Linked DNA regions of Alkalihalobacterium alkalinitrilicum. The protein of the gene in region 2 binds, or shares a complex with, the protein of the main gene of each other region. Links are inferred from orthologs where the notes say so. Each region holds a gene or a part of one and is shown on either strand. Other genes may lie near its edges.

Region 1 (17,340 bases), 1.1 Mb from region 2 along the record:
TGTAGCAGCACCAACTTGATCTTCTTCCTCTGCCATTCCATATCTAAACCTCGGTTTTCCGAGCATCTCTTCAACCGTCTTATCTGTTACAACGACTCGTTTCTTTTCTCCAGAAACTAATACTTTTGCGGCTTTCCGACATAATGTCGCCATTTGCCGTTCAAGATTACGAACACCCGCTTCTCTAGTATAGTAACGAATTACTTTTAAAATGGCTTCGTCCTTTACTTGAAGTTTTCCTTTGGTCATACCATGTTCTTTCATTTGTTTTGGTAACAAATATTCTTTTGCAATATGTTGTTTTTCTAATTCGGTATAACCAGGAATTGAAATGATCTCCATTCGATCGAGTAGTGGTCCTGGGATCGTTCCAATATTGTTTGCTGTCGTCACAAACATTACTTTCGAAAGATTATATGGTTCTTCAATAAAATGATCACTAAACGAATTGTTTTGTTCAGGATCTAATACTTCAAGTAAAGCAGCCGAAGGATCGCCACGGAAGTCTGATGCCATTTTGTCAATTTCATCTAATAGGAATACAGGGTTAATGGAACCTGCTTTTTTCATTCCTTGGATGACCCGGCCAGGCATCGCTCCGACGTACGTTCGGCGATGACCACGGATTTCGGCTTCATCACGAACGCCCCCTAAAGATATGCGAACGAATTCACGATTAAGAGAACGGGCGATCGATCTCGCTAATGACGTTTTACCGACCCCTGGGGGTCCTGCTAAACAAAGGATCGGGCCCTTTAACGTTTTTGTTAATTGTTGTACTGCTAAATACTCTAGGACACGCTCTTTTACCTTTTCAAGTCCATAATGATCTTCGTTTAATATTGCTTCTGCGTGCTTAATGTCTAATAAATCTTCTGTTTCTCTTGTCCACGGAAGGTTTAAGAGCCAATCAATATAATTGCGAATTACTGAGCTTTCAGCTGAAGAAGCTGGCATTTTTTCATAACGTTCTAATTCCTTAAGTGCTTTTGCTTCAATGTTTTCTGGCATTTCCGCTTCAAGAATTTTTTCTCGTAACGAAGACACTTCTCCTGAACGGCCTTCTTTGTCGCCTAATTCTTTTTGAATGGCTTTCATTTGTTCACGAAGATAGTATTCTTTTTGGGTTTTTTCCATTGATTTTTTTACACGTTGCCCGATCTTTTTCTCAAGACCTAATACTTCTTTTTCATTGTTTAAAATTTCAATGATTTTCGTTAGACGACCTTTAACGGAAGTCATCTCAAGCAGTTCTTGTTTTTCAGCAATTTTCAAAGGCAAATGTGAGGAAATTACATCTGCAAGTCTTTCGGCTTCGGTAATATCAGCAACTGAAGCTAAGGTTTCATTTGAAATTTTCTTTGAAAGCTTTATATATTGTTCAAATTGATCGAGTACGTTTCGCATTATTGCTTTTTCTTCGAGAGGATTTTCCATGTGTTCCTCTTCAAGAACCGTGATTTCCACTTCAAACATTTCATCGTTATCCCTGAAGTTTACAATTTTTGCACGATTGAGCCCTTCAACGAGGACACGAATTGTTCCGTTAGGCAGCTTTAACATCTGCTTTACTTTTGCTAATGTCCCAATTGGATAAATTTCATCCACACTTGGTTCATCTATAGATATTTCTTTTTGTGTTGCGAGTAATATTTCATGATCTTCTAACATTACCTTTTCTAATGCATTGACTGATTTTTCACGGCCAACGTCTAAGTGAAGGACCATCGTTGGAAATACTAGCAGTCCTCGCAAAGGTAGAAGTGGAATTACTCTTTTATTTTTATCAACCATTTTAACAGCACCTCCGACCACCATAGTTAGTCTAACCATACTATGGAGATGTTCACAATGAACGATAGGATTAGTTCTTAACTACTATGATAATATGTAGAAATGTTTACCAAGATTTCTTTATACAATTCTATCCTATTGCCCAATCTTTGTCTAATTTGAGTTCATGACTAACCTATACAAATGGAGGAGAGGCTGATGACTACTCTTGTCTGCAACCTCTCTTTATAAAATCTTTTTAAAACAAAAGGTAGGTGAAACCTTTCATGTAGTATAGGGATCAACTACCTTACTACGTTATACTGATGCAGCTGGGGAGGTGACTGCGCTATTAGCTGGAATGACTTCTTCTTCTGTTTTGTCTTGAATTAGCGCAATATCAAAGACCTCTTCAATTGAAGAAACTGGAATAATATTAACTTCTCCTAGTTCTTTTAAAATCGCTTGTTCATTTTCTTTTGGGATAATCACGGTTTCTGCACCAGCTTGGATTGCTGCTTCTACTTTTGCCACCACTCCACCAATCGGTTTTACCGTTCCATGAATGCCAAGTTCACCCGTTAAAGCAACTTTATTACTAATTTTTACATCTTTAATTGCTGAAATAATACCTGTAGCAATCGCTATCCCCGCTGAAGGTCCATCCACTGGGGTCCCTCCAGGAAAGTTGACATGAATATCATAATCATTAGTAGGTATACCCATTTTTCGTAATACAGTAACCACATTTTCAACAGAGCCTTTGGCCATACTTTTTCTACGAACCGACCTCGCTTGACTCCCTGTACTTTCTTCTTCCACAATCCCTGTAACATTAATCGTTCCTTTTCCTTTTGATACTGTAATAACATTGACCTCAATTTCCATTAGGGCTCCTAAATTCGGACCAAATACAGCTAAGCCATTAACAACACCAACTCGCGGATCTGGATAAATCTTTCGTTCTGGTCGAGGAGACAATTGACTTGATTGAATAACCCATTCAACATCTGCAAGAGTGACTTGTTTCCGATCTTCTCCTGTAGCAATTCCTGCTGCTATTTGAATAACATTGACAGCTTCACGTCCATTTGTAGCATATCCACCGATTTTTTCTAATACACCTTCCTCGACTTCAAACCCAATTTTATCAACAGCTTTTCGTGCAATCTTAACAATTTCTTCTTGAGTTAATGCCCTAAAATATACTTCTAAACAACGAGATCTTAATGCTGGTGGCAATTCTTGCGGATTTCGCGTAGTTGCACCGATTAAGCGAAAATCTGCTGGAAGTCCTTTTTGGAAAATTTCATGAATATGTCTTGGAATGTTTTGATTATCTTCATTATAATAAGCACTTTCTAAAAATACTTTTCGGTCTTCAAGTACTTTTAGTAATTTGTTTAATTGGATTGGGTGTAATTCTCCAATCTCGTCAATAAATAAAACACCACCGTGAGCTTTTGTAACTGCCCCTTGTTTCGGTTGCGGAATACCTGCTTGTCCCATAGCTCCTGCCCCTTGATATATAGGATCATGTACCGAGCCGATGAGAGGGTCAGCAATTCCACGTTCATCAAAGCGCGCAGTTGTTCCATCTAATTCTACAAACACAGCATCTTGTTTAAATGGCGTCTTCCCATTTTTCTTAGCTTCTTCTAACACAAGCCTGGCAGCAGCCGTTTTACCTACACCTGGAGGTCCATATACAATTACATGTTGTGGATTGGGACCACAAAGGGCAGCACGCAATGCCCTAATCCCTTCTTTTTGCCCTACAATTTCATCAAAGTTACCTGGACGAACACGTTCTGACAACGGTTCACTTAACGTAATCGATTTTAGTTTTCTCAAATGCTCCATTTCTTTACGTGATTCTCGATCCACTGATGACTTTTGGTTTCGCTGGCTTTTTAATAAATTCCAAAAATAAAGCCCGATAATAGTTCCGAAAACTAATTGTATAAGCAACGCAATTCCTGTCCAATTCATATAAGTACCCCCTTGTTGTATGTATGCCATTTTCTTTTAGTATGCCTGTTGAATGTACAGGTAAACACAGAAAATTTTGGGTACAAGACCTAGAATGTAGTAAAAAAACATTTCTCCAACTTAAAAAGAAGCTGACGACTTGGTCAGCTTCTCAATCAACTTATTATGCACTTTCTTTTGGTACTTCTATTTCGTCTCCATCTTTTGTTAATAATTTAGGCATTTGATTATCAACCACTGATTCTTTCGTGATTATACACTTGGCAATATCTTCACGTGAAGGTAAGTCGAACATCACATCTAGCATAATGCCTTCAATGATGGAACGAAGACCACGAGCCCCTGTTTTTCTTTCAATGGCCTTATTTGCAATGGCACTTAGCGCTTCTTCTGTAAAATCAAGCTCTACTTCGTCCATCTCCAATAATTTTTGATATTGTTTCACTAATGCGTTTTTCGGCTTTGTTAAAATTTCAATTAGTGCTCCTTCATCTAAAGGCTCTAAGCTAGAGATGACTGGAAGACGACCGATAAACTCAGGAATTAATCCAAATCGCAATAAATCTTCTGGAAGAACTTTAGTTAAATATTCACCTGGTTTTAAGTCTTCTTGTTTTGTATCTGAACCAAATCCGATAACTTTTTTACCTAAGCGACGCTTAATAATTTGTTCAATTCCATCAAACGCTCCACCACAAATAAATAGGATATTTGTCGTATCAATTTGAATAAATTCTTGATGTGGATGCTTTCTTCCACCTTGTGGAGGTACACTCGCAGTCGTACCTTCAAGAATTTTGAGAAGTGCTTGCTGAACACCTTCACCAGATACATCTCGTGTAATCGATGGATTTTCTGATTTACGTGCTACTTTATCAATTTCATCAATATAAATAATTCCTTTTTCTGCTTTCTCAACGTCATAATCTGCTGCTTGAATTAATTTCAAGAGGATATTTTCTACATCTTCCCCTACATAACCTGCCTCAGTTAATGATGTCGCATCTGCAATAGCAAATGGTACATTTAAAATTCTTGCCAACGTTTGAGCTAGCAACGTTTTACCACTACCTGTTGGTCCAATTAAAGCAATATTACTTTTTGCCAGTTCAACTTCTTCTGTTGATTTACCTAATGAATTAATACGCTTGTAGTGATTATAGACAGCTACCGAAAGAGACTTTTTCGCATGGTCTTGACCGATAACATAATCATCTAAAATTTCTCGAATTTCATGGGGCTTTGGAACTTCTTGAAATTCAACCTCTTCTTCCGTCCCTAACTCTTCTTCAACAATCTCCGTACATAACTCGATACATTCATCACATATATAAACGCCTGGTCCTGCGACTAGTTTTCGAACTTGATCTTGTGTTTTCCCACAAAAAGAACACTTTAATTGTCCCTTTTCGTCATTAAACTTAAACATCGTATCACCCCTTACAGAATTGTACCACTTAGATGCCCTATCCAGTTAATGGCTCGTCGACACCCCAAAGCCAATAGTTGAATTAGATCGTATCCATCTATAAAGGTCATCAAAAAGTGAAGTATTTATAAAAGATCTCTTTTTACCCCAATTATGTATAGCATTGTATCACAAAATGCAAAGCAAGCGTTAATAGTAAAGCTTATGTAGTGAATGTAAAGAAGTTGCCTTACAAATTGATGTCGACTAAAATTCTAACGCTAATAGTACATTCAATATTAGTGATGGAAAATCCTCTTTCTTAGTATGACCGTGTTAAAAAATATGTATTGCTATTCATTTTATGTTGGAGACGTTTCTATTCATCTTGTTCAACTACACCAAAAATCATACTTCATTTTCCCTATTCCAAACTATTTTATTATGTTTTAGATTTTTTTGAAAAATATGGATTTTCAATAAAAATAGCGAATAGTCACTTCCTACTTTTCACATGAACCTCTAGAAAAGACAGTCTTCCTGATGTATAAAGAAAACTCGCCTATTGGCGAGCTGTATAACCGAGACAAGGTGTAGTAGAGGGCATTTATTTTTATCATGAAGGCTAAAGCCTACCAAATGCAATTCATTATGTATGTATTTATTGAAACACCCTACTACAATCTAAGTGGTTTGTAAAACAAGGCACGAAAATTCGTGCCTTGTTCTTAACAATATTATGCAACTGTTTTGCTGTTTTCGACAAGTAATTCAACAGCTTTTTGTACTTTTAAGTCTTCTTTAATTGCATTTGTACCGCCTTGTGCTGCAAGAAGACCTTTAATTTCTTCTACAGAACGCTTGTACATTTCAGCCATTTTCTCTAGCTCTGCATCCACATCAGCATCTGTTACTTCGATGTTTTCTGCAAGAGCAATCGCCTCTAATGTTAAGTTAACTTTCACACGCTTCTCAGCATCAACTTTGAACTGTTCACGCATTCCAGCTTCATCTGTACCACTGAACTGAGCATACATTTCAAGATTCATTCCTTGCATTTGGAGACGTTGTCCAAATTCTTGAAGCATACGATCTGTTTCTGTTTCAATCATTGCAGCTGGAATATCAACCGTTGCGTTTTCTGCTGCTTTTTCAACAACAGTGTCACGTTTTTGATTTTCAGCTTGTTGTGCTTTATCTTTTTCTAACTTTTCTCTAATGTTTTTCTTTAACTCTTCAAGTGTTTCCACTTCTTCGTCTACATCTTTAGCAAACTCATCATTAAGCTCTGGAAGTTCCTTACGCTTAATTTCATGAACCGTTACTTTGAAAGTTGCAGCTTTTCCAGCTAGATCTTCTGAATGGTATTCTTCTGGGAAAGAGACTTCAACATCTTTTTCTTCTCCAGATTTAAGACCGATTAATTGCTCTTCAAACCCTGGAATAAATTGGTTAGAACCGATTTCTAGTGGATAGTTTTCTCCTTTTCCACCTTCAAAAGCTTCTCCATCAATGAACCCTTCGAAATCCATTACTGCTGTATCGCCTTCACCAATTGTACCCTCTTCAACAACGATAAGCTCAGCTTGACGTTCTTGTAGTTGCTTTAATTCCGCTTCTACATCTTCATCAGTAACTGATGTTTCTACTTCTTCTACTTCTAAACCTTTATAGTCACCAAGTTGTACTTCTGGCTTAACTACTACTTTAGCAGTGAAAATTAAGTTTGAACCTTTTTCCATTTGCTCGATATCAATGTCAGGACGATCTACAGGCTCAATACCTGTTTCTTGTACTGCACCCATATAAGCTTCTGGTAATAAAATATCAAGAGCATCTTGGTATAAAGACTCTACACCAAAACGTTGCTCGAATAATGAACGAGGAATTTTCCCTTTACGGAATCCAGGTACATTTACTTTTTGACTTACTTTTTTAAATGCCTCATTTAAAGCTACATCTACTTTTTCAACGTCAACTTCAATAGTTAAGACACCGTTGTTTCCTTCTAACTTTTCCCATTTAGCAGTCATTAATTATTTCCCTCCAACTTCAAATAACATTCATTCCGACTATTATATATACTTGACAACCACTCTATTATAACATACTAGAGACGCATTTCAAGAAAAGTTCAATGCAGTTTACAACTCAACCCCTTGAAATACCTGCTCTTCAACAGCCACGAGTTCATTAGCTGCCTTCACCAACTCATTTACATTTACATTATACTGTTCGGAAATTTCTTTTTCATCAAATTCTGCACCTAAGCTTTCAACCACAACTAAATGGACAGCTCCTGCCCAAACATTCTCTTCTTTAGGCTGTGGTGAAAAGGGAACGAGTGCAAAAAGATATTGCCACCATAGCTGTAAAACCATCTCTTTCAAGCTCGGATTATCTTGTTCTAAGTGATAAGTAATCCTGTTTGCTACTTTTTGACCGAACGGATTTTCAAATAAATCGGTTAAAGCTTGCGGGTTTATGTATTCAACTTGACCTAATTTTCTTATTTCAACTTGTTCATCTATGTTTTTGTCTTTTAAATTTTGAAGAATGAGTGTTTTAAGTATGAGATCTTTTTCTTCATCTTTTAGAAACTCTATGTATTTTTCAAAAACAAGCGGATGATTATGTTTTTTTAATTTTTGAATGGCTGCCCATTGTTTCTTTACATTTTGATCGTCTAAAAGGTTTATAAGCTCAATTGGTGGCTCGTCCTCAGCTTCTTTTACTTTAATAAGCGTATCATCTACAATATGATGATCATCTTCACTCATTTGGCGACTAAAATGTAACAACTGATAAAAAGTTTCCGCTTGAGTAGAAGGTAATTTCCCCTCTGCTAAAACCGCTTCTAACATTGTAACAACCTCTTCATAGCAGGCAAGTTGGACTAGAAGTGATACATGAACTTGCAATACATCAAAATAATCGCCAATTCCTTCTTGTAACATTCGCTTACTCTCAGCAACGGCATCATCTAATTGACCTAATTCGATATAAGTAAGAACAACTCCATAACGAGCTTGAGGATGGTTTTGATTATGTTTTAATGCTTGTTGGAAGTCTTCTAATGCATCATTTAGTCGTTTTTCCTTTAATGCATCCATTCCTTTCTCCACTAGTTTTTCAACAACTCCAGGAAATGGAATTACATTTTCTTTGCTTTTCGTTTCATCATTCATATGAACGCTCCACTCTTGGAAAATTGATCAATTACTAATAAGTCTAACAGTTCATAGGGTCAAATACAAACGTTTGCATAGGAGATATCCGTCTAAAACATAGGCTTCAATGTAACTGTTTATGGCCTGGAAATGAAGTTAAGTTTTACTCCACTCTTACTGGAAGCGGTTACAAAAATAAACAACCGTAAAAACAGTTCTAGTTAGATAAATCCAAGGTTAGAAAACTATTTTCCCTTAATTTATATTGATCTACTTATTCCATTTTAAAATACTTTTTCTGTTGCAACAACTACTATATAAGAAAGCTGAGGAAAATTTCCTCAGCTCCTATGATTATTTAAGCATTTGCTTTTTCATATTCCGAAATCTTATCTTCATAACGTAACGTTAATCCAATTTCATCCCAACCGTTAATAAGCATTTCTTTCCAATAAGGATCGATCTCAAAAGAAGCTTCAAAACCTTTAGAGTCTGTAACTTTTTGCTCTTTCAAGTTTACAGTCAGTTCATAAATGTCTCTGTCTGCTTTTTCAATTAATTCATACACTTGAGCTTCTTCTAAACGAATAGGAAGGATCCCATTTTTAAAACAGTTATTATAGAAAATATCAGCAAAACTTGGTGCGATAACTACTTTAAAGCCATAATCTTGTAATGCCCAAGGAGCATGTTCACGAGACGAACCACAGCCGAAATTATTAGCTGCAACTAAGATTGTTGAACCTTGATTATGAGGTTGGTTTAACTCAAAGTTTGGATTATCTGTTCCGTCTGCATTATAACGCCAGTCAAAGAATAAAAATTTTCCAAATCCAGTACGCTCAATACGTTTTAAAAACTGCTTCGGAATGATTTGATCAGTATCAACGTTTACTCGGTTCATTCCAGCCGCTTTTCCAGTATGAACTACGATTGGTTCCATATTTTCCACCTTCTTCTACTTTAGATAAGTATTTGTGTACTAGGCTCAATCTACACGATTGAAGTAAATAATGTTTTATTTAAACTGGTGATTTATCTAATGTACGTACATCTACAAATTTTCCATTGATCGCCGCAGCCGCTGCCATAGCTGGACTTACAAGGTGGGTCCTTGCCCCTTTACCTTGACGACCTTCGAAGTTACGGTTTGAAGTAGACGCACAACGCTCTCCCTCAGGAACAAAGTCTGGGTTCATACTCAAACACATACTACATCCTGACTCACGCCATTCGAATCCAGCTTCAACAAAAATTTTGTCTAAACCTTCTTCTTCAGCACGTTGTTTGATTTTTTGAGATCCTGGAACGACGATAGCACGTACACCTACTGCTACTTTTCTACCTTTTGCAACAGCAGCCGCTGCACGAAGATCACTCATTCGAGAATTTGTACATGATCCAATAAATACGTGTTGAATACCCACTTCTGACATTTTTGTACCTGGCTCTAAGCCCATGTACTCAAGCGCTTGTTCAATGGCTTTCTTTTCTGAAGTAGTCGTCACATCTTCTGGACTAGGAATTGGTTGATCAATACCAATACCTTGTGATGGATTTGTTCCCCATGTGACCATCGGCTGAATTTCATCTGCTTCAATGACAACAGACTTGTCATAAACGGCACCTTCGTCAGTAGCCAATGCTTTCCATTTTTCAACGACTTTTTCAAATTCTTCACCTTGTGGGACATATACACGACCTTTTAAGTAGTCATATGTCACTTGGTCTGGGCTAATGAGTCCTGCTTTCGCACCAGCTTCAATGGACATATTACAGATCGTCATTCGCTCTTCCATCGTCATACCATGGATAGCTTCACCTGTATATTCCATTACATATCCTGTTCCGAAATCAACACCAAATTTAGCGATAATCGCTAAAATAACATCTTTTGCTGTAATGCCTTGTGCCAAACGGCCATTAACTCGAACTTCCATCGTCTTTGGTTTACTTTGCCACAAAGATTGTGTCGCTAAAACATGTTCAACTTCACTCGTTCCAATTCCAAACGCTAATGCTCCGAATGCGCCGTGAGTTGCCGTGTGACTATCACCACAAACAATGGTTTTACCTGGCTGTGTTAAGCCAAGTTCTGGTCCAATAACATGTACGATTCCATTATCAGGGCTATCAATTCCAGCGATTGTAATGCCAAACTCGTTACAATTGTTTTCTAATGTCTCCATTTGTTTTTTTGCAATTGGATCCGTAACGTTTAAACGATCGACAGTTGGTACATTGTGGTCCATAGTTGCAAACGTTAAATCCGGACGGCGAACTTTACGATCGTTAATTCTAAGCCCTTCAAATGCTTGCGGTGAAGTAACTTCATGAACCATGTGCAAATCAATATATAGTAGATTTGGTTTACCAGGTTCATCAAGCACTGTATGGTTTTCCCAAATCTTTTCAATAATTGTTTTTGGTTTCATTCTACTCTTCCTCCACTTTCATATTTTCCTATAAGAGGTTGTTCAACGTTATACGACTACTTCTCCTTTAATCAGTTCAATGACCTTTGCCGTCATTTCTGTTGTAGAAAGAGTTTCCTCGCCTGGCTTCGCAATATCTCCTGTACGGAAACCAGCTTCAAGTACCTCGCTAATCGCTTGATCAATCGCAGTCGCTTCCTCAATCATTCCGAACGAATACTTAAGCATCATTGCAACCGATGCAATCGTTGCCAGTGGATTAGCTTTATTTTGACCTGCAATGTCAGGAGCTGATCCATGGATCGGTTCGTATAATCCTGGTCCACCACTTCCGATACTTGCAGACGGTAACATACCTAATGAACCTGTAAGCATCGATGCTTCATCACTTAAAATATCTCCAAACATGTTTTCTGTAACGATGACATCAAATTGTTTTGGATTGCGAATTAATTGCATCGCAGCATTATCTACAAGCATATGTTCTAGTTCAACGTCTGGATAATCTTTACCTACTTCAATAGCTACTTCACGCCAGACGCGACTTGATTCTAATACATTGGCTTTATCGACAGACATTAATTTCTTATTACGTACTCGTGCTAACTCAAATCCTTGCTTCATAATTCGTTCGATCTCACTTCGTTTGTACGCTAGCGTGTCAACGACAACAAGATCATCACCCTCTTCACGACGTTCACGCGGTTCACCAAAGTATAAACCACCCGTTAATTCACGAACGATCATCAAATCAACACCGTCAATGACTTCTCTTTTCAATGTTGAAGAGTCCGCTAAACTATCATGTGCTGTTACAGGACGAAGGTTTGCAAAAAGATCTAACGCTTTACGAATACCTAATAACCCTTTTTCAGGCCTCATGTGACCTGGTAACGTATCCCATTTTGGTCCCCCAACTGCGCCTAGTAGAACACCGTCACTTGATTTACATGCATCAATGGTTTCTTGCGGAAGTGGTGTATCACATTCGTCTATCGCCACTCCACCAATTTTAGCGTAAATATATTCAAATTCATGATTATATTTTTCTGCGATCGCATCTAATACTTGAAGGGCCCCTTGGATCACTTCAGGGCCAATTCCGTCACCAGGTAAAACTGTAATCTTCTTTTTCAAATCACTCATCTCCCACTTATTAACCCATTTACTACTTCTTTTACTCTACAGGTTCTAGTTCACGTGATTTCCGATTTAACACACGATTTACTGCGTTGATATATGCACGCGCTGATGCTTCTAATACGTCATGAGCTGTTCCGCGTCCGCTCGTTTCAGTTCCATCGAAACGTACCTTTACGTATACTTCTGCGAGGGCATCTCTACCACCAGTAATTGATTGAATACGATAGTCTAAAAGTTTGACAGGTGATGCGATAATACGCTCCAGCGTATTGTAAATCGCTTCAACACTTCCTGATCCAGTTGCCGCTTCTTGAACCACTTCGCCATCTGGCATTTTCATCGTAATCGTTGCTGTTGGAATGTTCGCTGTACCATAATTAACTTGTAAGCTATCAACTTCATAGTACTGAACAGCTGCACCAATTTTCTCTTCTGTCATAAGAGCAAAGATATCATCTTCAGTGATTTCTTTTTTCTTATCAGCGAGTTCTTTAAAAGCTTTAAATACTTTGTTAAGTTGCTCGTCAGAAGCTGTATATCCGAGCTCTTTAATTTTATCTTTAAATGCATGACGCCCAGAATGTTTTCCTAGTACCATACGATTAGATGATACTCCAACAAGTTCTGGTGTAATAATTTCATACGTTGATTTTTCTTTTAAAACACCATCTTGATGAATACCACTTTCGTGAGCGAATGCATTATTACCAACGACAGCTTTATTATTAGGGACAATCATTCCCGTTAATTTACTTACTAGTGAACTCGTACGTTTAATTTCTTTCAACGTTATTCCTGTATTTGCTTTATAAAAATCGTTACGAATATGAAGAGCAACGGCAATTTCTTCAAGTGACGCATTACCTGCTCGCTCCCCAATTCCGTTAATCGTACATTCAACTTGGTCAGCGCCTGCTTCAATTGCAGCAAGTGAGTTGGCAGTTGCTAATCCTAAGTCATCATGACAATGTGTTGAAAGAATTGCTTTATCCATATTTCTTACATTATTTTTTAAATAACTGAAAATATGAGTAATTTCTTTTGGTGTAATATATCCGACTGTATCTGGGATGTTAATGACGGAAGCACCAGCGTCAATTACTTGTTCAATGATACGCACTAAAAAGTCTAAGTCTGAACGACACGCATCTTCTGCGGACCATTGAATTTTTGGAAAACGGGTTGCTGCATATTTTACAGCTGCTACTGCATTTTCAACAACTTGGTCTGGTGTTAAACGAAGCTTATGCTCCATATGAATTGGCGAAGTAGCAATGAAAACATGGAGGCGAGGCTCTGCCCCACCCTTTAACGCATCCCAAGCAGCATCAATATCTGATTCTACGCTTCGTGATAATCCTATCACTGAGCATCCTTTAATCGTATCAGCAATCGCTTTTACTGAATTAAAGTCCCCAGGGGAGGCAGCCGGAAAACCGGCTTCCATCACGTCAACCCCAAGTCTTTCTAATTGCTTGGCGATTTCCATTTTTTCTTCAAAGTTTAAATTGACACCCGCTGATTGTTCACCGTCTCTTAAAGTTGTATCGAATACATTAATTTTTCGCACTACCTACCACTCCTTTTGATTTGGCCTTGACGAAAGGCATCATTTCACGAAGCTCACGGCCAACCACTTCAATTGGATGTTTTTTCTCACTTTCATTGATTGCGTTAAACTCAGGACGGTTTGCTTGGTTTTCTAAGATCCAACCTTTAGCAAATTTACCTGTTTGAATATCACTTAAGATTGATTTCATCGCTTTTTTCGTATCTTCAGTTACAACTTGAGGTCCTGCAACGAAGTCACCCCATTGAGCTGTATCAGAGATTGAGTAACGCATTCCCTCAAGTCCACCTTCATACATTAAGTCAACGATAAGTTTTAACTCATGTAAACATTCGAAGTACGCTACTTCAGGTTGATATCCTGCTTCTACTAACGTTTCAAAACCAGCTTTTACTAGCGCTGTAGTTCCACCACAAAGTACTGCTTGCTCACCGAATAAATCAGTTTCTGTTTCTTCTTGGAATGTCGTTTCAATAACACCACCACGAGCTGACCCAATTTGTTTTGCATAAGCTAATGCAAGTTCTTTTGCTTGACCTGTTGCATCTTGATATACTGCGATAAGTCCTGGAACCCCAGCACCTTCAGTGTACGTACGACGTACTAGGTGTCCTGGCCCTTTAGGTGCAGCTAAGAATACATCAACATCAGCTGGAGGTTGAATTTGGTTGAAGTGAATGTTGAAACCGTGAGCAAATACTAATGCTTTACCAGCTGTTAATTCAGGCTCAATTGATTCTTTATAAACTTTTGGTTGGTTTTCGTCTGGAAGTAATACCATGATTACTTCAGCTTTTGCAGCAGCTTCACGAACTGGTAGTACTTCAAATCCGTCATTTACCGCTTGATCAAAAGATTTCCCTGGGCGTAGGCCTACAACAACACTAGTTCCACTTTCACGTAAGTTTTGTGCATGAGCATGACCTTGAGAACCATATCCGATAATTGCTACAGTTTTCCCTTGTAATACGCCTTCGTTGATATCTCCGTTATAATAGATGTTTGCCATGATAAATCTCTCCTCTTTAAATGTTAGTTTAGTTTTTTTTATAATTAAAAATTAATTAATTAGTGTAATTCGGTTTGTATCAAGAGATCTTTTTGTTCCACGTTTAAGTGCAGTAATTCCTGTACGGGCTAAGTCTTGAATGCCATACGGTCTAAGGAGGTCTAATAACGCCTCGACTTTTTCATGATCTCCAGTAATTTCAATCGTCATATTTTCACGAGCTACATCAATGATCGCTGCTCTAAATGGATTGACAAGAGCTGCTATTTCACCACGCTGTTGTGGAGTAACACCTACTTTAATTAACGCTAGTTCTCTAGCCACTGTTTGTTCATCAGTAATATCCCTTACTTTAAGAATGTCCACTTGTTTGTTTAGTTGTTTGATGACTTGATCAATATTCCCAATCGTATCGACAACGACTACAAATGTCATTCTCGAAATGGAAGGATTTTCAGTTATTCCTACAGTGATACTTTCAATATTGAAATTACGTCTGGCAAATAACCCTGTAATTCGATTAAGTACACCTGACGTATTATTGACTAGAGCAGTTATTGTTCGTTTCATGGTTTAATTCCCTCCATTTCATGCTGTCCTTTACCAGGAGCAATCATTGGATATACGTTTTCTACTTGAGTAACTCTAAAGTCCATTAAAACTGGACCATCGTGAGCAAGTGCCTCTTCTAACGCGCCTTTTACATCCTCGACTTTATCAATTCGCATCCCCTTAACATCATAAGCTTCCGCTAGTTTTACAAAGTTCGGCTGTGTATTAAATACTGAATTCGAGTAGCGTTCTTCATAGAAAAGCTGTTGCCATTGACGAACCATACCGAGTGCAGAATTATTTACGATAATAATTTTCACTGGTAAATTTAAATCTTGAAGGATAGAAAGCTCTTGTGCTGTCATTTGGAACCCAGCATCACCTAAGATAGAAACGACTGGTGTATCAGGCTCTGCGAATTGAGCTCCAATAGCTGCTGGAAAACCAAAGCCCATCGTTCCTAAACCACCTGATGTAACCCAACGGTTCGGCTTATTAAACTTGTAATATTGTGCTGCCCACATTTGATGTTGCCCAACGTCTGTTGTAACAATAGCTTCACCATTTGTTACTTCATATATTAACTCCATTAGCTTTTGTGGTTTTATTGTTTCTCCATCTTCTTTATACCAAAGTGGATACTCTGCTTTCATCTTTGTTAACTCAGCTAACCAAACTCCAGTTTCTCCTACGGCACCATTTTCTTCTAAAAGCATTTTTAATGCTGCTTTCGCATCACCTACAACTGGAATAGCTGTTTCTATGTTCTTACCTATTTCAGCTGGATCGATATCGATGTGAGCGATCTTTGCATTTGGAGCAAAGTGCTGTAAGGCTCCAGTTAGGCGATCATCAAAACGGGCACCGATACTAATTAATAAGTCACTTTGGTGAATAGCCATATTGGCAGCGTATGTCCCATGCATACCAGCCATTCCCAAAAACAACTCATTTTCACCTGGAAATGCTCCAAGACCTAATAATGTACTTGCCACTGGAATGCGCATTTTTTCAGCGTATTCAAATAATTCGTCGTATGCATGTGCGTGAAGGACACCAGCCCCAGATAAAATACAAGGCTTTTTTGCTTCAGCAACTGCTTCGGCAAGTTTTCTGATTTGTAATTTATTGGGAATGACAGTCGGTTGATAACCTGGTAAATCCACTTCTTTATCATAATTAAACAACCCTGTAGCAACTGAAACATCTTTCGGTAAATCGATAAGTACTGGTCCGGGTCTACCCGTTGTTGCAATATGAAAAGCTTCTTTCATAATGCGTGGGAGTTCCTCGACCTTTCTTACTTGAAAATTGTGCTTTGTAATTGGCATTGTGATACCAATCATGTCAGCTTCCTGGAAAGCATCTGTACCAATAACTGAAGTTGCCACTTGGCCGGTAATAACAACGAGTGGTAATGAGTCAATCATTGCATCAGCAATACCAGTAACAACATTTGTTGCTCCAGGACCAGATGTCACTATACAAACCCCTGGTTTACCTGAGACTCTTGCATACCCTTCAGCCGCATGAATAGCTCCTTGCTCGTGACGAGCGAGTATATGACGAATGCCAGACTTATAAATTTCATCATATGTCGGTAAAATTGCCCCACCAGGATAGCCAAAGATAACATCAACACCTTCTTTAGCAAGTGCTCTAATTAACATGCTAGACCCTGATAATGGTTGCTGCTCCTCTACTACTGAAAGATCTTTGTTTTTCAACTTGGTACTCAATTTTCTTCCTCCTCACTACCAGTTGATTTTTGACTAAATATAAATAAAAACACCTCTCCACCCCATCAATGAACCTATTGGTTCTAGCAGAAGGGGCGAAAAGATGTTATCTTTCCACGGTACCACCCTTTTTTATGACACTTTTACAAGTGTCACCTTATAGACGTAGCTTTAAACCACATCCAGTTTTAATAACGAGTGCAGTGAACACCCGACCAACCCTACTTGCTTACGTTCGAATTGGCACTCAGAGGTGAGTTCATCAGTAGGAGCATCGCCGCCTCTCAGCACATGCGGCTCTCTGTAGATGCTGTTCCTTACTAACTACTTTTCCTCTTCAACGTTTTATATTTATAGTTATTTATATCTATTGTTATATTTTCATGACGCCACCAGTATTAGCTGATGTAACTAGTTTAGAATAGCGAGCTAAGTAACCTTTTTTCACTTTCGGTTCTGGCTCTTTCCAACCTTCTTTTCTATTTGCCAGCTCAACATCATCAACATTGAGTGTAATCGTACGGTTGGTTAAATCTAATGTGATTTTGT
Region 2 (14,765 bases):
ACGCCCAGCAACTGGCCGTCCTGTATTGTTAGGTATTACAAAAGCATCTCTTGAAACAGAATCTTTCTTATCTGCGGCTTCTTTCCAAGAAACGACACGAGTTCTTACAGATGCAGCGATTAAAGGTAAAAAAGATGAGTTACTAGGACTTAAAGAGAATGTAATTATTGGTAAACTAGTACCAGCAGGAACAGGAATGACACGTTATCGTAACCTAAAAATCATTTCTGAACACGATAAACAAGCAGAATTGGAGCAACTAGAACCAATTGAGGAAGTTGCTACGCAAGAATAAATTTCAAATCATAGTTGACAGCGTAAAGTGAGAGTGATATTATATCGTAGTGTGCCTGAGAAACCTGTAACTTTGGAGGATGAAAAGATGTCTTATGAAAAAGTGACACAGGCAGATAATGTTGTCATAGGTACTAAACAAACGATCAAAGCTCTCGAACAAGGGAACGCAATAGAGGTCATCATAGCCAATGACGCTGATGCTAGAGTTATCCATAAAGTCCAATTACTAGCTCAGAAAAAAGGCGTACCGATAACAACAGTAGATTCCATGAAGAAGCTAGGGAAAGTTTGTGGAATAGATGTTGGAGCTGCCACTGTGACATTAACAAAGTAATAATGTTTTTGCCAAGGTGATGTCGATCACTTGGCAAAAACTTTCTCTTTGTTTAAAAATGAACCACCAGGATCAGTGGTCTTAACAATTTTATAACGAAAGGAGGAAAAATAATGCCTACAATTAACCAGCTTATCCGTAAGGGACGTCAAGCGAAAATTAAAAAGTCTGACTCACCTGCATTAAACAAAGGTTATAACAGCTTTATCAAAGCTCAAACTAACCAATCATCACCGCAAAAACGTGGTGTTTGTACTCGTGTAGGTACAATGACGCCGAAGAAGCCAAACTCAGCTCTTCGTAAATATGCTCGTGTACGTTTAACTAACGGTATTGAGGTAACTGCATACATCCCAGGAATTGGGCACAACCTGCAAGAACACAGTGTTGTATTAATCCGTGGCGGACGTGTAAAAGACTTACCAGGGGTACGTTATCATATCGTACGTGGTGCTCTTGATACAGCAGGAGTTCAAAACCGTATGCAAGGACGTTCTAAGTATGGAACAAAGCGTCCAAAAGAAGCGAAAAAATAATTCAAAATAAATGGTTTATATAATGAAAGGAGGGGAAACAATGCCTCGTAAAGGACCCGTAGCAAAAAGAGATGTATTACCAGATCCGCTTTACAATTCAAAGCTTGTAACTCGTCTTATCAACCGTATTATGGTTGATGGAAAGAAGGGTGTAGCTGAAAGCATTCTTTATAATGCATTTGATTTAGTAAAAGAGCGTAGCGGAAATGACCCTATGGAAGTATTCGATCAAGCACTTAAAAACATCATGCCAGTACTAGAAGTTAAAGCACGTCGTGTAGGTGGTGCTAACTATCAGGTACCGATTGAAGTTAAGCCTGAACGCAGAACAACTTTAGGTCTTCGCTGGTTAGTGAACTATGCTCGTCTTCGTGGAGAAAAAACGATGGAAGAGCGTTTGGCTAATGAAATCCTAGATGCAGCTAACAATACAGGTGCATCAGTTAAAAAGCGTGAAGATACGCATAAAATGGCTGAAGCTAACAAAGCGTTTGCTCACTATCGTTGGTAAAATCAACACAAAAAATATTCTAATAATCATTTAATGATTGAAAGGAGAAATACACTATGGCAAGAGAGTTCTCCTTAAAGAATACACGTAATATCGGCATCATGGCCCACATTGATGCCGGTAAAACTACTACAACAGAACGTATCTTATTCTACACTGGTCGTATTCATAAAATTGGTGAAACTCATGAAGGTGCATCTCAAATGGACTGGATGGCACAGGAGCAAGAACGTGGTATTACAATCACGTCAGCTGCTACTACTGCCCAATGGAAAGGTCACCGAGTTAACATTATTGATACACCAGGTCACGTAGACTTCACTGTAGAAGTAGAACGTTCTTTACGTGTGTTAGATGGAGCAGTTGCGGTACTAGATGCACAATCAGGTGTTGAACCGCAAACTGAAACAGTGTGGCGTCAAGCAACAACTTATGGTGTACCACGTGTCGTTTTTGTAAACAAAATGGACAAGACTGGTGCAGACTTCTTATATTCTTTAAAAACATTGCACGACCGTTTAGGTGCAAATGCGCATCCAATTCAATTACCAATTGGTGCTGAAGATCAATTTGAAGCAATCATTGACCTAGTAGAAATGAAAACTACCTTCTACGGTAACGACTTAGGTACAGATATTACTATAGGAGAAATTCCTGAAGAATACAAAGCCCAAGCTGAAGAGTACCGTACAAAGTTAGTAGAAGCAGTTGCTGAACAAGACGAAGAGTTAATGATGAAATACTTAGAGGGAGAAGAGATTACAATTGAAGAACTAAAAGCAGGAATTCGTACTGCTACATGTTCTGTTAATTTCTACCCAGTTATTTGTGGTACAGCGTTTAAAAACAAAGGTGTTCAGCTTATGTTAGATGCTGTCCTAGATTACTTACCATCTCCAGTAGATGTACCAGCAATTAAAGGTATCTTACCAGATTCTGAGGAAGAAACAACACGTGAATCAAGTGATGAAGGTCCGTTTGCTGCTTTAGCATTTAAAGTAATGACTGATCCTTACGTTGGTAAACTTACATTCTTCCGTGTATATTCTGGAACATTAGATTCAGGTTCATACGTTGTTAACTCAACAAAAGGTAAACGTGAACGTGTTGGACGTATTCTTCAAATGCACGCTAACAGTCGTGAAGAGATTTCAACAGTTTATTCTGGTGATATCGCTGCTGCAGTTGGTCTTAAAGATACAACAACTGGTGATACTTTATGTGATGAAAAAAATCAAGTTATTCTTGAGTCAATGGAGTTCCCAGAGCCAGTAATTTCACTTTCTGTTGAGCCGAAGTCAAAAGCTGACCAAGATAAAATGGGTATGGCTCTTGCTAAACTTGCAGAAGAAGATCCGACATTCCGTACACATACAGATGAAGAAACTGGCCAAACGATCATCGCAGGTATGGGTGAGTTACACCTAGATATCATCGTTGACCGTATGCGCCGTGAATTCAAAGTAGAAGCCAATGTTGGTGCACCTCAAGTATCTTACCGTGAAACAATCCGTAAAGCGGCTAAAGTTGAAGGTAAGTTTGTTCGTCAATCTGGTGGACGTGGACAATACGGACACGTTTGGATTGAATTTGAACCACTTGAAGAAGGTGCTGGGTTCCAATTTGAAAACAAAATTGTTGGTGGTGTTGTTCCTCGTGAATATATCCCAGCTGTTCAAAATGGAATTCAAGAATCGTTACAAAACGGTATGCTTGCAGGCTACCCGCTATTAGACTTAAAAGCTACAATCTTTGATGGTTCATACCATGATGTTGACTCAAATGAGATGGCATTTAAGATTGCAGGCTCTATGGCGCTTAAAAATGCAAAATCACATTGTGCTCCAGCTCTTTTAGAGCCAATGATGAAAGTAGAAGTAGTAGTCCCAGAAGAGTATATGGGAGACATCATGGGTGATGTTACTGCTCGTCGTGGACGCGTTGAAGGTATGGAAGCTCGTGGTAATGCACAAGTAGTACGTGCGATGGTTCCACTTGCTGAAATGTTCGGATATGCTACTTCACTACGTTCACGTACACAAGGACGTGGAAACTACACAATGCACTTTGATCACTATGAAGAAGTACCTAAGAGCATTGCTGAAGAAATCATTAAGAAACAAACTGGCCAATAAATATTAGTTAAGATTGTTTCTTTAATAAGTTTGTTGTAAGCTAAGAAAGGTGATAATCTATTGGTTTTTCATCTTTCTTATCCATAATATTTGATGTTTATTTAAGGGAGGAAAAAGTAAAATGGGAAAAGCTAAATTTGACCGTTCGAAAACACATGCTAACATTGGTACAATCGGACACGTTGACCATGGTAAAACAACTTTAACAGCTGCAATTACAACTGTTCTAGCTAAAAAAGGTGGAGCAGAGGCTCGTGCATATGATCAAATCGATGGAGCGCCAGAAGAGCGTGAGCGTGGTATCACTATCTCTACTGCACACGTTGAGTATGAAACTGATAGCCGTCACTATGCACACGTTGACTGCCCAGGGCATGCTGACTACGTTAAAAACATGATCACTGGTGCTGCACAAATGGATGGAGCGATCTTAGTAGTATCTGCTGCTGATGGCCCAATGCCACAAACTCGTGAACACATCCTTCTTTCTCGTCAAGTAGGTGTACCATACATCGTAGTATTCTTAAACAAATGTGATATGGTAGATGACGAAGAGTTACTTGAACTAGTAGAAATGGAAGTTCGTGACCTTCTTACTGAGTATGACTTCCCTGGTGATGATGTACCAGTTATCCAAGGTTCTGCTCTAAAAGCTTTAGAAGGAGACGAAGCTTGGGAATCAAAAATCCATGAATTAATGGAAGCTGTTGACTCTTATATCCCAACACCTGAGCGTGATAACGAAAAACCATTCATGATGCCAGTTGAGGACGTATTCTCAATTACTGGTCGTGGTACAGTTGCTACAGGACGTGTTGAGCGTGGACAAGTTAAAGTCGGTGAAGAAATTGAAATCATCGGTCTTGCTGAAGAGCCTAGCAAAACTACAGTAACTGGAGTAGAAATGTTCCGTAAGCTTCTTGACTATGCTGAAGCTGGTGACAACATTGGTGCACTTCTTCGTGGTGTATCTCGTGATGACATCCAACGTGGTCAAGTACTTGCTAAGCCAGGTACAATCACTCCACACACAAAGTTCAAAGCTGAAGTATATGTACTTTCTAAAGAAGAGGGTGGACGTCACACTCCATTCTTCACAAACTACCGTCCACAGTTCTACTTCCGTACAACTGATGTAACTGGTATTTGTAACCTTCCTGATGGTGTTGAAATGGTTATGCCTGGTGACAACATCGAAATGACAGTTGAACTTATTTCACCAATCGCGATCGAAGAGGGAACGAAGTTCTCAATCCGTGAAGGTGGACGTACAGTTGGAGCTGGCGTTGTAGCATCAATCCAAGAATAATTTCATCTAACATGATGTGATGGAGGTACCTTTTTAATAAAGGTGCCTCTTCTTTATCATTAAATGGAAAGCATTCATATGAATTGGAAGGATTTATTCATAAACTTGGACTTGATATTTATAGATTTCCTCACTATAATAATAAAAGTGTGATCAACAGAAAAAATATACTTGCATTTCATATTGATATTTTATATAATATTGAATGTTGGTCTGTGACAGCGATGATGCGAAAGGTTGCTGACACACCCGGCCCCATTGCCATGGCAGGGTGTGAGGAAATTTTCGCGGAGTATGTCTGTTTATTAAAATGGACGATAAAGGAGGGGCTTAAATGGCAAAACAAAAAATTCGTATTCGTTTAAAAGCTTACGATCATAGAATTCTTGATCAATCTGCTGAAAAGATTGTTGATACAGCGAAACGTTCAGGTGCTAATGTATCTGGTCCAATTCCACTTCCGACAGAGAAGAGTGTATATACAATCCTTCGTGCAGTTCACAAGTATAAAGATTCTCGTGAGCAATTCGAAATGCGCACGCATAAGCGTTTAATCGATATTGTAAATCCAACACCACAAACTGTTGATGCTTTAATGAGATTAGACCTGCCATCTGGCGTTGATATCGAAATCAAACTTTAATATTAACTTATGTAAAGTTTGTATAGTTCATTAATAAAAATTAACAAATTCATCTATAAAATAATGGCATAAAAATAAATTATATAAAAACACAGGAGGTGTGACTAATGACCAAAGGAATCTTAGGGAAGAAAATCGGTATGACTCAAGTGTTTGCAGAAAACGGTGATGTAATTCCTGTAACTGTAATTGAAGTTACTCCGAACGTAGTTCTCCAAAAGAAAACTGTAGAAAATGACGGATATGAAGCTGTTCAGTTAGGTTTTGATGATCAAAAAGCTAACCGTGTGATTAAACCTGAAAAAGGACACGCAGAAAAAGCAAACACAGCACCTAAGCGCTTCGTGAAAGAAATTCGTAACGTAGATTTAGCTACGTTTGAAGTTGGTCAAGAAGTCAAAGCAGATACATTTAACGCAGGTGACATTGTAGACGTAACAGGAACTTCAAAAGGGAAAGGTTTCCAAGGTGCTATCAAGCGTCATAACCAATCTCGTGGACCTATGTCTCACGGTTCTCGTTACCATCGTCGTCCTGGTTCAATGGGTCCTGTTGCTCCAAACCGTGTATTTAAAGGTAAATTACTACCTGGACGTATGGGTGGAGAACAAATTACAGTTCAAAATTTAGAAATCGTTAAAGTAGATACAGAACGTAATCTTCTATTAGTAAAAGGTAATGTACCAGGTGCTAAAAAGAGCTACGTAACTGTTAAAAGTGCGGTTAAAAACGACTAACGTTTAATGGAAAGGAGGATACATCATGCCTAAAGTAGCATTATTTAATCAATCCGGCTCTCAAGTTGGAGACATTGAATTATCTGATGCAGTATTTGGTATTGAACCAAATGAGCATGTTCTACATGACGCTGTAGTCATGCAACAAGCATCTTTACGTCAAGGTACTCACAAGACAAAAGGACGTTCTGAAGTACGCGGCGGCGGTCGAAAGCCATGGCGTCAAAAGGGAACTGGACGCGCTCGTCAAGGGTCAATCCGTTCACCTCAGTGGGTTGGTGGTGGAGTAGTATTTGGACCACAACCACGTGATTATGGTTATAAATTACCTAAAAAAGTACGCCGATTAGCAATCAAATCAGCTCTTTCTAGTAAAGTAAAAGCAGCTGAGATCGTTGTATTAGAGGATTTAGCATTAAACGCACCAAAGACAAAAGAAATGGTTTCGATCTTATCCGGTTTATCTGTAGATCGTAAAGCATTAATTGTAACTGCTGACTACAATGATGCAGTAGCCTTATCTGCTCGTAACATCCCGGGAGTGACATTTGTTTCTGCTGAAGGAGTAAATGTTCTTGATGTACTTAAGCACGATAAGCTAATCATTACTAAAGGTGCAGTTGAAAAGGTAGAGGAGGTGCTAGCGTAATGTCAAACGCACGTGATATCATTAAGCGCCCCGTAATTACAGAACGTTCAACTGATTTAATGTCTGAGAAAAAATATACTTTTGAAGTAGACACTCGCGCGAACAAAACTGAAATCAAAAGTGCGATTGAAGAAATCTTTGGAGTGAAAGTGCTAAAAGTAGCTACAATGAACTACAAAGGGAAATTCAAACGTTTTGGTCGTCACGCAGGTTATACTGCAAAACGAAAAAAAGCAATTGTTACATTAACACCAGAAAGCAAAGAATTAGAATTCTTTGAAGGTGTATAAGTTTAACAGAGAAGGAGGGAAACAAGATGGCGATTAAAAAGTATAAACCGACCAGTGCTGGTCGTCGTGGTATGTCAGTACTTGATTTCTCTGAAATCACAACTGACAAACCAGAAAAATCATTACTTGCGCCTTTACACAATAAAGGCGGACGTAACAATCAAGGTAAATTAACTGTACGTCATCAAGGTGGCGGACATAAGCGTAAGTATCGTATTATCGACTTTAAACGTAACAAAGATGGCATTCCAGGCCGCGTTGCTACGATTGAGTATGATCCTAACCGTACAGCTAATATTGCGTTAATTAATTATGCTGATGGTGAAAAGCGTTACATTATCGCACCAAAAGGTTTAAAAGTAGGTATGGTAATTGAGTCAGGCTCAACTGCTGATATTAAAGTAGGAAATGCTCTACCATTAATCAATATCCCTGTAGGTACGGTAATCCATAATATCGAATTAAAACCTGGTAAAGGTGCTCAACTTGTACGTTCTGCTGGTGCAGAAGCTCAACTTCTTGGTAAAGAAGGAGATTACGTATTAGTTCGCTTGAAATCAGGTGAAACTCGTTACATTCTTTCTACTTGTCGTGCAACAATCGGATCTGTTGGAAATGATGAACACGAGCTAGTTAATATCGGTAAAGCAGGTCGTTCACGTTGGTTAGGCAAACGTCCTACTGTTCGTGGATCTGTAATGAACCCGAACGATCACCCACACGGTGGTGGTGAAGGACGCGCTCCTATCGGACGTAAATCACCAATGTCACCTTGGGGTAAACCAACACTTGGTTACAAAACTCGTAAGAAAAATAAAGCTTCTGATAAGTACATTGTACGTCGTCGCAAAAAATAACGAGGTTGTTCTGCGGTTCGTAAGAACCGTGGGTCAATCACGAAGGGAGGTTTATTCATGGGCCGTAGTTTAAAAAAGGGACCTTTTGTCGATGATCACTTAATGAAAAAGGTCGAAAATATGAACGAAAAGAATGAGAAGAAGGTTATTAAAACTTGGTCTCGTCGTTCAACAATATTCCCTGAGTTTATCGGGCACACACTTGCAGTTTACGATGGACGTAAGCATGTTCCAGTATATGTTTCAGAAGACATGGTCGGACACAAACTAGGTGAGTTTGCACCTACACGTTCGTACAAAGGTCATGCTGCTGATGATAAGAAAACAAGACGTTAATTAAGAGGGGAGGTCCTTGACAATGCAACAAGCTAAAGCTGTAGCTAAACAAGTGCGTGTGGCTCCTCGAAAAGTTCGTCTAGTTGTGGACTTAATCCGAGGTAAGCAGGTCGGTGAAGCAATCGCAATCTTACGCCATACACCAAAAGCTGCTTCTCCAATTGTAGAAAAGCTTTTAAATTCTGCAATCGCAAACGCAGAGCACAATTATGAAATGGAACCAAATAACTTATTTATTAAAGAAGTATTCGTTGATGAGGGCGTAACACTGAAACGCTTCCGTCCACGTGCTATGGGTCGTGCAAGTCGTATTAACAAACGCACAAGCCACATTACAATCGTTGTTTCAGAAAAGAAGGAGGGATAAGCGTGGGTCAAAAAGTCAATCCGATAGGACTTCGTGTCGGCGTTATTCGTGACTGGGAGTCAAGATGGTACGCTGAAAAGGACTATGCAGACTTACTACACGAAGATATTAAAATTCGTGAGTACATCGAAAAACGTTTAAAGGACGCTTCTGTGTCTAAAATCGAAATCGAACGTGCTGCTAACCGTGTAAACGTAACTGTTCATACTGCTAAACCAGGAATGGTGATCGGTAAAGGTGGTTCAGAAGTAGAAGCACTTCGTAAAGCTTTAAATGAACTAACAGGTAAACGAGTTCATATCAACATTTTTGAAATTAAAAATGCTGATTTAGATGCTAAGTTAGTAGCAGAAAACATTGCTCGCCAATTAGAAAATCGTATTTCTTTCCGTCGTGCAATGAAGCAAGCATTACAACGTACTATGCGTGCGGGTGCAAAAGGAATTAAAACACAAGTATCGGGTCGTCTAGGCGGCGCAGATATCGCTCGTGGAGAACACTATAGCGAAGGTACTGTTCCACTTCACACTCTTCGTGCAGACATTGATTATGGAACTGCAGAAGCAGATACAACTTACGGTAAACTAGGCGTTAAGATCTGGATTTATCGTGGTGAAGTCCTTCCAACGAAAGGAACGAAAAAAGAGGAAGGGGGCAAATAATTATGTTATTGCCAAAACGTGTTAAATACCGTCGTGAACACCGTGGTAAGATGCGTGGTCGCGCAAAAGGCGGCACGGAAGTTCATTTTGGTGAATATGGTTTACAAGCAGTAGAGGCTTCATGGATTACTAACCGTCAAATTGAAGCAGCTCGTATTGCAATGACTCGTTACATGAAACGTGGCGGTAAAGTTTGGATTAAAATTTTCCCTTCTAAGCCATACACAGCTAAACCTTTAGAGGTTCGAATGGGTTCTGGTAAAGGTGCTCCTGAAGGATGGGTAGCAGTAGTTAAACCAGGGAAAATTATGTTTGAAATATCTGGAGTATCTGAAGAGGTAGCACGTGAAGCGTTACGTTTAGCTTCTCATAAGTTACCTGTTAAATGTAAATTTGTAAAACGCGAAGAAGTGGGTGGTGACGCAAATGAAAGCTAATGATCTTCGTAATCTTACGACATCTGAAATTGAAACTAAAACGAAGTCACTTAAAGAAGAATTATTCAACCTTCGCTTTCAATTAGCGACTGGCCAGTTGGATAATCCAACCCGCATTCGTGAAGTTCGTAAGGCAATCGCTCGTGCAAAAACTGTTTTGCGTGAAAGAGAACTTGGGATTAACAACGGCTAATTTGAGAGGAGGTTTGCTTAAATGGAACGCAACCAACGTAAAGTGTACATCGGACGCGTAGTTTCAGATAAGATGGATAAAACAATTAGTGTACTCGTTGAAACGTATAAGAAGGACCGTTTATATGGAAAGCGCGTAAAGTACTCTAAAAAGTTCAAAGCCCATGATGAAGAAAACAAAGCTAAAATTGGCGATATTGTTAAGATTATGGAAACTCGTCCATTATCTAAAGACAAACGCTTCCGTTTAGTAGAAGTAATAGAAGAATCAGTTATTATTTAACTTATTCTTTTAAACCCGAAGGGAGGTAAGATCGTATGATTCAACAAGAGAGCCGTTTAAAAGTTGCTGACAACTCTGGTGCTCGTGAAGTACTTTGTATTAAAGTTTTAGGTGGATCTGGTCGTAAGACGGCTAATGTCGGTGATATTATCGTTTGTTCTGTCAAACAAGCAACACCAGGTGGCGTTGTCAAGAAAGGTGACGTTGTTAAGGCGGTAATTGTTCGTTCTAAGAGCGGCGCTCGTCGTACAGACGGGTCTTACATTAAGTTTGATGAAAACGCAGCTGTTATTGTACGTGATGATAAAAGTCCTCGTGGAACTCGTATCTTCGGACCAGTTGCACGTGAGCTTCGTGAAAAGCAATTTATGAAAATCGTTTCTTTAGCTCCAGAAGTACTATAATATACATCATCCCTTTTATAAGGAGGTGCGATGATTACATGCACGTAAAAAAAGGTGACACAGTAAAAGTGATATCTGGTAAAGATAAAGGTAAACAAGGCGTTATCTTAGAAGCATTCCCTAAGAAAGATCGTGTTCTTGTTGAAGGTGTTAACATTGTTAAAAAACATGCGAAACCTTCTCAAGATAACCCTCAAGGAGGAATTGTAAGCAAAGAGGCTGCAATTCACGTTTCTAATGTAATGATTATTGACCCTAAGACGGGCGAACCAACTCGTATTGGTTATAAAGTAGAAGATGGTAAAAAAGTACGTATTGCGAAAAAGTCTGGCGAAGCACTAGATAAGTAGTCAGTGTTGAAAGGAGGTCAATCGTATGACTCGTTTAAAAGAGAAGTATAACAGTGAGATCGTCTCTTCTTTAGTTGAGAAATTTAACTACCCATCAGTAATGGGAGTACCTAAAGTTGAGAAAATCGTTATTAACATGGGTGTAGGTGACGCAGTCGCTAACCCAAAAGCTCTAGACAAAGCAGTTGAAGAGTTAACTCAAATTGCTGGTCAAAAGCCGTTAATTACAAAAGCTAAGAAATCAATCGCAGGATTTAAATTACGTGAAGGTATGCCAATCGGTGCGAAAGTTACACTTCGCGGTGACCGTATGTATGAATTCTTAGATAAATTAATTTCAGTATCATTACCACGTGTACGTGACTTCCGTGGGATCTCGAAAAAAGCTTTCGATGGTCGTGGAAACTATACATTAGGTGTGAAAGAACAATTAATCTTCACTGAAATTGATTACGATAAAGTAGATAAAGTACGTGGTATGGATATCGTTATTGTAACGACTGCAAACACGGATGAAGAAGCTCGTGAGTTATTAACACAAATGGGCATGCCATTCCAAAAATAATCGGCTAAGCCGAAGAGGAGGGAAAACTTTGGCGAAGAAATCAATGATCGCAAAACAGAAGCGTCAGCAGAAGTATAAAGTACAAGAGTATACTCGCTGCGAACGTTGCGGACGCCCGCATTCTGTAATGAGAAAGTTTAAATTATGCCGTATTTGCTTTAGAGAACTTGCTTATAAAGGTCAAATTCCTGGCGTTAAAAAAGCTAGCTGGTAAACCCTTAAATGGGAAGGAGGTAATATAGATGGTCATGACAGATCCTGTTGCAGATTTACTAACTCGCATCCGTAATGCGAACGTAGTACGTCACGAGAAATTAGAAGTTCCTGCTTCTAACATCAAAAAACAAATCGCTGATATCTTAAAGCGTGAAGGTTTCATCCGTGACTTTGAATATATCGAAGATAACAAGCAAGGTGTAATTCGTATCTTCTTAAAATACGGTTCAAATAACGAGCGAGTAATTACTGGATTAAAACGTATTAGTAAGCCTGGTCTACGTGTATACGCAAAGGCTACAGAAGTACCACGTGTATTAGGTGGTTTAGGTATTGCTATCGTTTCAACATCTAAAGGTATTATGACGGATAAAGACGCTCGTCAACAACAAGTAGGCGGAGAAGTATTAGCTTACGTTTGGTAATCAATAAAGGTAAGATTGGAGGTGCAAATGTATGTCACGTATTGGAAAAAAACCAATTGAAGTTCCAAGTGGTGTAACAGTCACTTTTAACGATAATGTTATTGCGGTTAAAGGACCTAAAGGTGAGCTTAGCCGTAATGTACATCCAGAAATGGTCGTAAAAGTTGAAGAAAATCAAATTGTTATCGAACGTCCAAGTGATAACAAAGAACACCGTTCTTTACACGGAACAACACGTAGTATCATCAGCAACATGGTTGAAGGTGTAACTAAGGGTTATGAAAAAGGGCTAGAGTTAATTGGGGTAGGTTACCGTGCGACTAAGTCTGGTACAAAATTAGTATTAAATGTAGGTTACTCTCATCCAGTTGAAATCGAGCCTGAACAAGGTATCGAGATAGAAGTTCCTTCTAATACAAAAGTACTTGTTAAAGGTATCGATAAAGAGCGTGTAGGTGCTATCGCTGCAAACATTCGTTCTGTACGTCTACCTGAGCCTTATAAAGGAAAAGGAATTCGTTATGAAGGTGAATATGTACGTCGTAAAGAAGGTAAAACTGGTAAATAATAAATAGTTAACGGAAAGGAATGACGTTCAATGATTACGAAGCCTGACAAAAATTTGGCGCGTAAGAAAAGACATGCTCATGTTCGTCGCACGATCACAGGTACTCCTGAACGTCCACGTTTAAATGTTTTCCGTTCTTCTAAACACATTTACGCACAGCTAATTGATGATGTGAACGGTGTAACATTAGCATCTGCGTCAAGTTTAGATAAAGAACTTAACTTAGAGAACGGTGGAAATAAAGAAGCGGCAAAAGCTGTTGGAGAACTTGTAGCGAAGCGTGCAGTTGAAAATGGTTTCACGACAATCGTATTTGATCGTGGAGGTTACTTATATCACGGACGTGTTCAAGTATTAGCTGATGCAGCTCGTGAAGCTGGATTACAATTTTAATGTAAAAAGGAGGGAAACTAAATGCGTATCGATGCAAATACGTTGGAGCTTGAAGAAAAAGTTGTTGCCGTTAACCGCGTAGCTAAAGTAGTAAAAGGTGGACGTCGTTTCCGCTTTGCTGCATTAGTTGTTGTAGGAGATAAAAACGGTCATGTCGGCTTTGGAATGGGTAAAGCTCAAGAAGTTCCTGAAGCAATCCGTAAAGCAATTGAAGATGCAAAGAAGAACTTAATTGAAGTACCTGTTGTTGGTACAACAATTCCACATGAGATCTTAGGCCACTTCGGTGCAGGACGTGTATTACTAAAGCCAGCATCTGAAGGTACAGGAGTTATTGCTGGTGGACCAGTACGTGCAGTACTAGAGCTTGCTGGTGTAGGCGATATCTTATCAAAATCATTAGGATCAAATAATCCTATTAATATGGTTCGTGCAACAATTGAAGGACTTAAAGAACTTAAGCGCGCTGAAGAGGTTGCGAAATTACGTGGTAAATCAGTAGAAGAACTGCTAGGATAAGGAGGGAAAAAACATGGCTAAAAAGTTAGAGATTACCCTCACTAGAAGCATTATCGGACGTCCTGAGGACCAACGTATTACTGTAAAAACTTTAGGCTTACGCAAGATGCATCAAACTGTAGTACAACAAGATAACGCTGCTATTCGTGGTATGATTAACAAAGTATCTCACTTACTAACAGTGAAAGAAATAGATGCGTAATTGAAACTTATTTAAGAGGAGGTGGCAACATGAAACTTCACGAGTTGAAACCTGCAGAAGGTTCTCGCAAAGTCCGTAACCGCGTAGGTCGTGGTATCGGTTCTGGTAACGGAAAAACAGCTGGTCGTGGACATAAAGGTCAAAATTCACGCTCTGGTGGTGGTGTTCGTCCAGGTTTTGAAGGTGGACAAAACCCAATTTTCCGACGTTTACCAAAACGAGGATTTACAAATCCTACTCGCAAAGAGTTTGCCATTGTAAACCTTGACACATTAAATCGTTTTGATGCAGGTACAGAAGTAACACCTGAACTATTAATCGAAACGGGTGTAGTTAAGAACGTAAAGGATGGTATTAAAATTCTTGGTAACGGCAAGCTTGATAAGCAACTGACAGTGAAAGCCAACAAGTTTTCTGCTACGGCTATAGAAGCAATCGAAGCTGCTGGCGGAAAAACTGAGGTGATTTAATGTTCCGGACGATCTCCAACATTATGCGAGTTGGTGACTTAAGGCGAAAAGTTATATTCACTTTATTAATGCTCATTG

Evidence for each region.
Region 1: the proteins of rpsG (region 2) and tig are in contact, whole or in part, in a crystal structure (PDB 3GTY), measured with the Thermotoga maritima proteins. The link is inferred for Alkalihalobacterium alkalinitrilicum from one-to-one orthologs. Residues at the interface, in WP_004081843.1 of Thermotoga maritima: Lys34, Lys52, Lys55, Glu59, Arg62, Gln63, Glu66, Asn67, Lys69, Val71, Arg95, Ala109, Lys110, Lys111, Gly112, Arg113, Pro114, Glu117, Glu121, Ile124, Ala125, Tyr127, Asn128, Asn129, Thr130, Gly131, Lys135, Asp139, Arg142, Met143; in WP_004081061.1 of Thermotoga maritima: Glu122, Val124, Val129, Leu130, Tyr133, Glu188, Gly259, Ile262, Tyr263, Glu266, Ser270, Glu273, Gln274, Glu277, Arg308, Gln311, Ile312, Ser315, Tyr316, Glu325, Arg329, Arg336, Leu363, Phe366, Trp367, Arg373, Leu377, Arg381, Leu384, Glu387.

Annotation. Positions count from the first base shown.
Region 1 is NZ_KV917368.1:4,702,227-4,719,566, reverse strand. What follows is about bases 5,059-7,998. They hold tig (trigger factor), read right to left. Parts: upstream 7,207-7,998; coding sequence 5,911-7,206; downstream 5,059-5,910. Other genes in these bases: BK574_RS22765 (tetratricopeptide repeat protein), read right to left, coding at 7,318-7,998; clpX (ATP-dependent protease ATP-binding subunit ClpX), read right to left, coding at 5,059-5,194. Also shown: lon (endopeptidase La), read right to left, coding at 1-1,794; ATP-dependent protease LonB, read right to left, coding at 2,092-3,765; more of clpX, read right to left, coding at 3,929-5,058; more of BK574_RS22765, read right to left, coding at 7,999-8,361; leuD (3-isopropylmalate dehydratase small subunit), read right to left, coding at 8,702-9,286; leuC (3-isopropylmalate dehydratase large subunit), read right to left, coding at 9,366-10,778; leuB (3-isopropylmalate dehydrogenase), read right to left, coding at 10,827-11,915; BK574_RS22745 (2-isopropylmalate synthase), read right to left, coding at 11,956-13,491; ilvC (ketol-acid reductoisomerase), read right to left, coding at 13,478-14,500; ilvN (acetolactate synthase small subunit), read right to left, coding at 14,552-15,070; ilvB (acetolactate synthase large subunit), read right to left, coding at 15,067-16,791; ilvD (dihydroxy-acid dehydratase), read right to left, coding at 17,165-17,340. UniProt on the Bacillus subtilis protein: Involved in protein export. Acts as a chaperone by maintaining the newly synthesized protein in an open conformation. Functions as a peptidyl-prolyl cis-trans isomerase.
Region 2 is NZ_KV917368.1:3,592,003-3,606,767, reverse strand. The notes cover bases 1-2,942. They hold rpsG (30S ribosomal protein S7), read left to right. Parts: upstream 1-1,207; coding sequence 1,208-1,678; downstream 1,679-2,942. Other genes in these bases: fusA (elongation factor G), read left to right, coding at 1,735-2,942; rpsL (30S ribosomal protein S12), read left to right, coding at 745-1,167; BK574_RS17535 (50S ribosomal protein L7ae-like protein), read left to right, coding at 383-631; rpoC (DNA-directed RNA polymerase subunit beta'), read left to right, coding at 1-295. Also shown: more of fusA, read left to right, coding at 2,943-3,813; tuf (elongation factor Tu), read left to right, coding at 3,935-5,122; rpsJ (30S ribosomal protein S10), read left to right, coding at 5,457-5,765; rplC (50S ribosomal protein L3), read left to right, coding at 5,873-6,502; rplD (50S ribosomal protein L4), read left to right, coding at 6,528-7,151; rplW (50S ribosomal protein L23), read left to right, coding at 7,151-7,441; rplB (50S ribosomal protein L2), read left to right, coding at 7,468-8,298; rpsS (30S ribosomal protein S19), read left to right, coding at 8,356-8,634; rplV (50S ribosomal protein L22), read left to right, coding at 8,657-9,001; rpsC (30S ribosomal protein S3), read left to right, coding at 9,004-9,663; rplP (50S ribosomal protein L16), read left to right, coding at 9,666-10,100; rpmC (50S ribosomal protein L29), read left to right, coding at 10,090-10,293; rpsQ (30S ribosomal protein S17), read left to right, coding at 10,315-10,575; rplN (50S ribosomal protein L14), read left to right, coding at 10,611-10,979; rplX (50S ribosomal protein L24), read left to right, coding at 11,018-11,329; and more genes.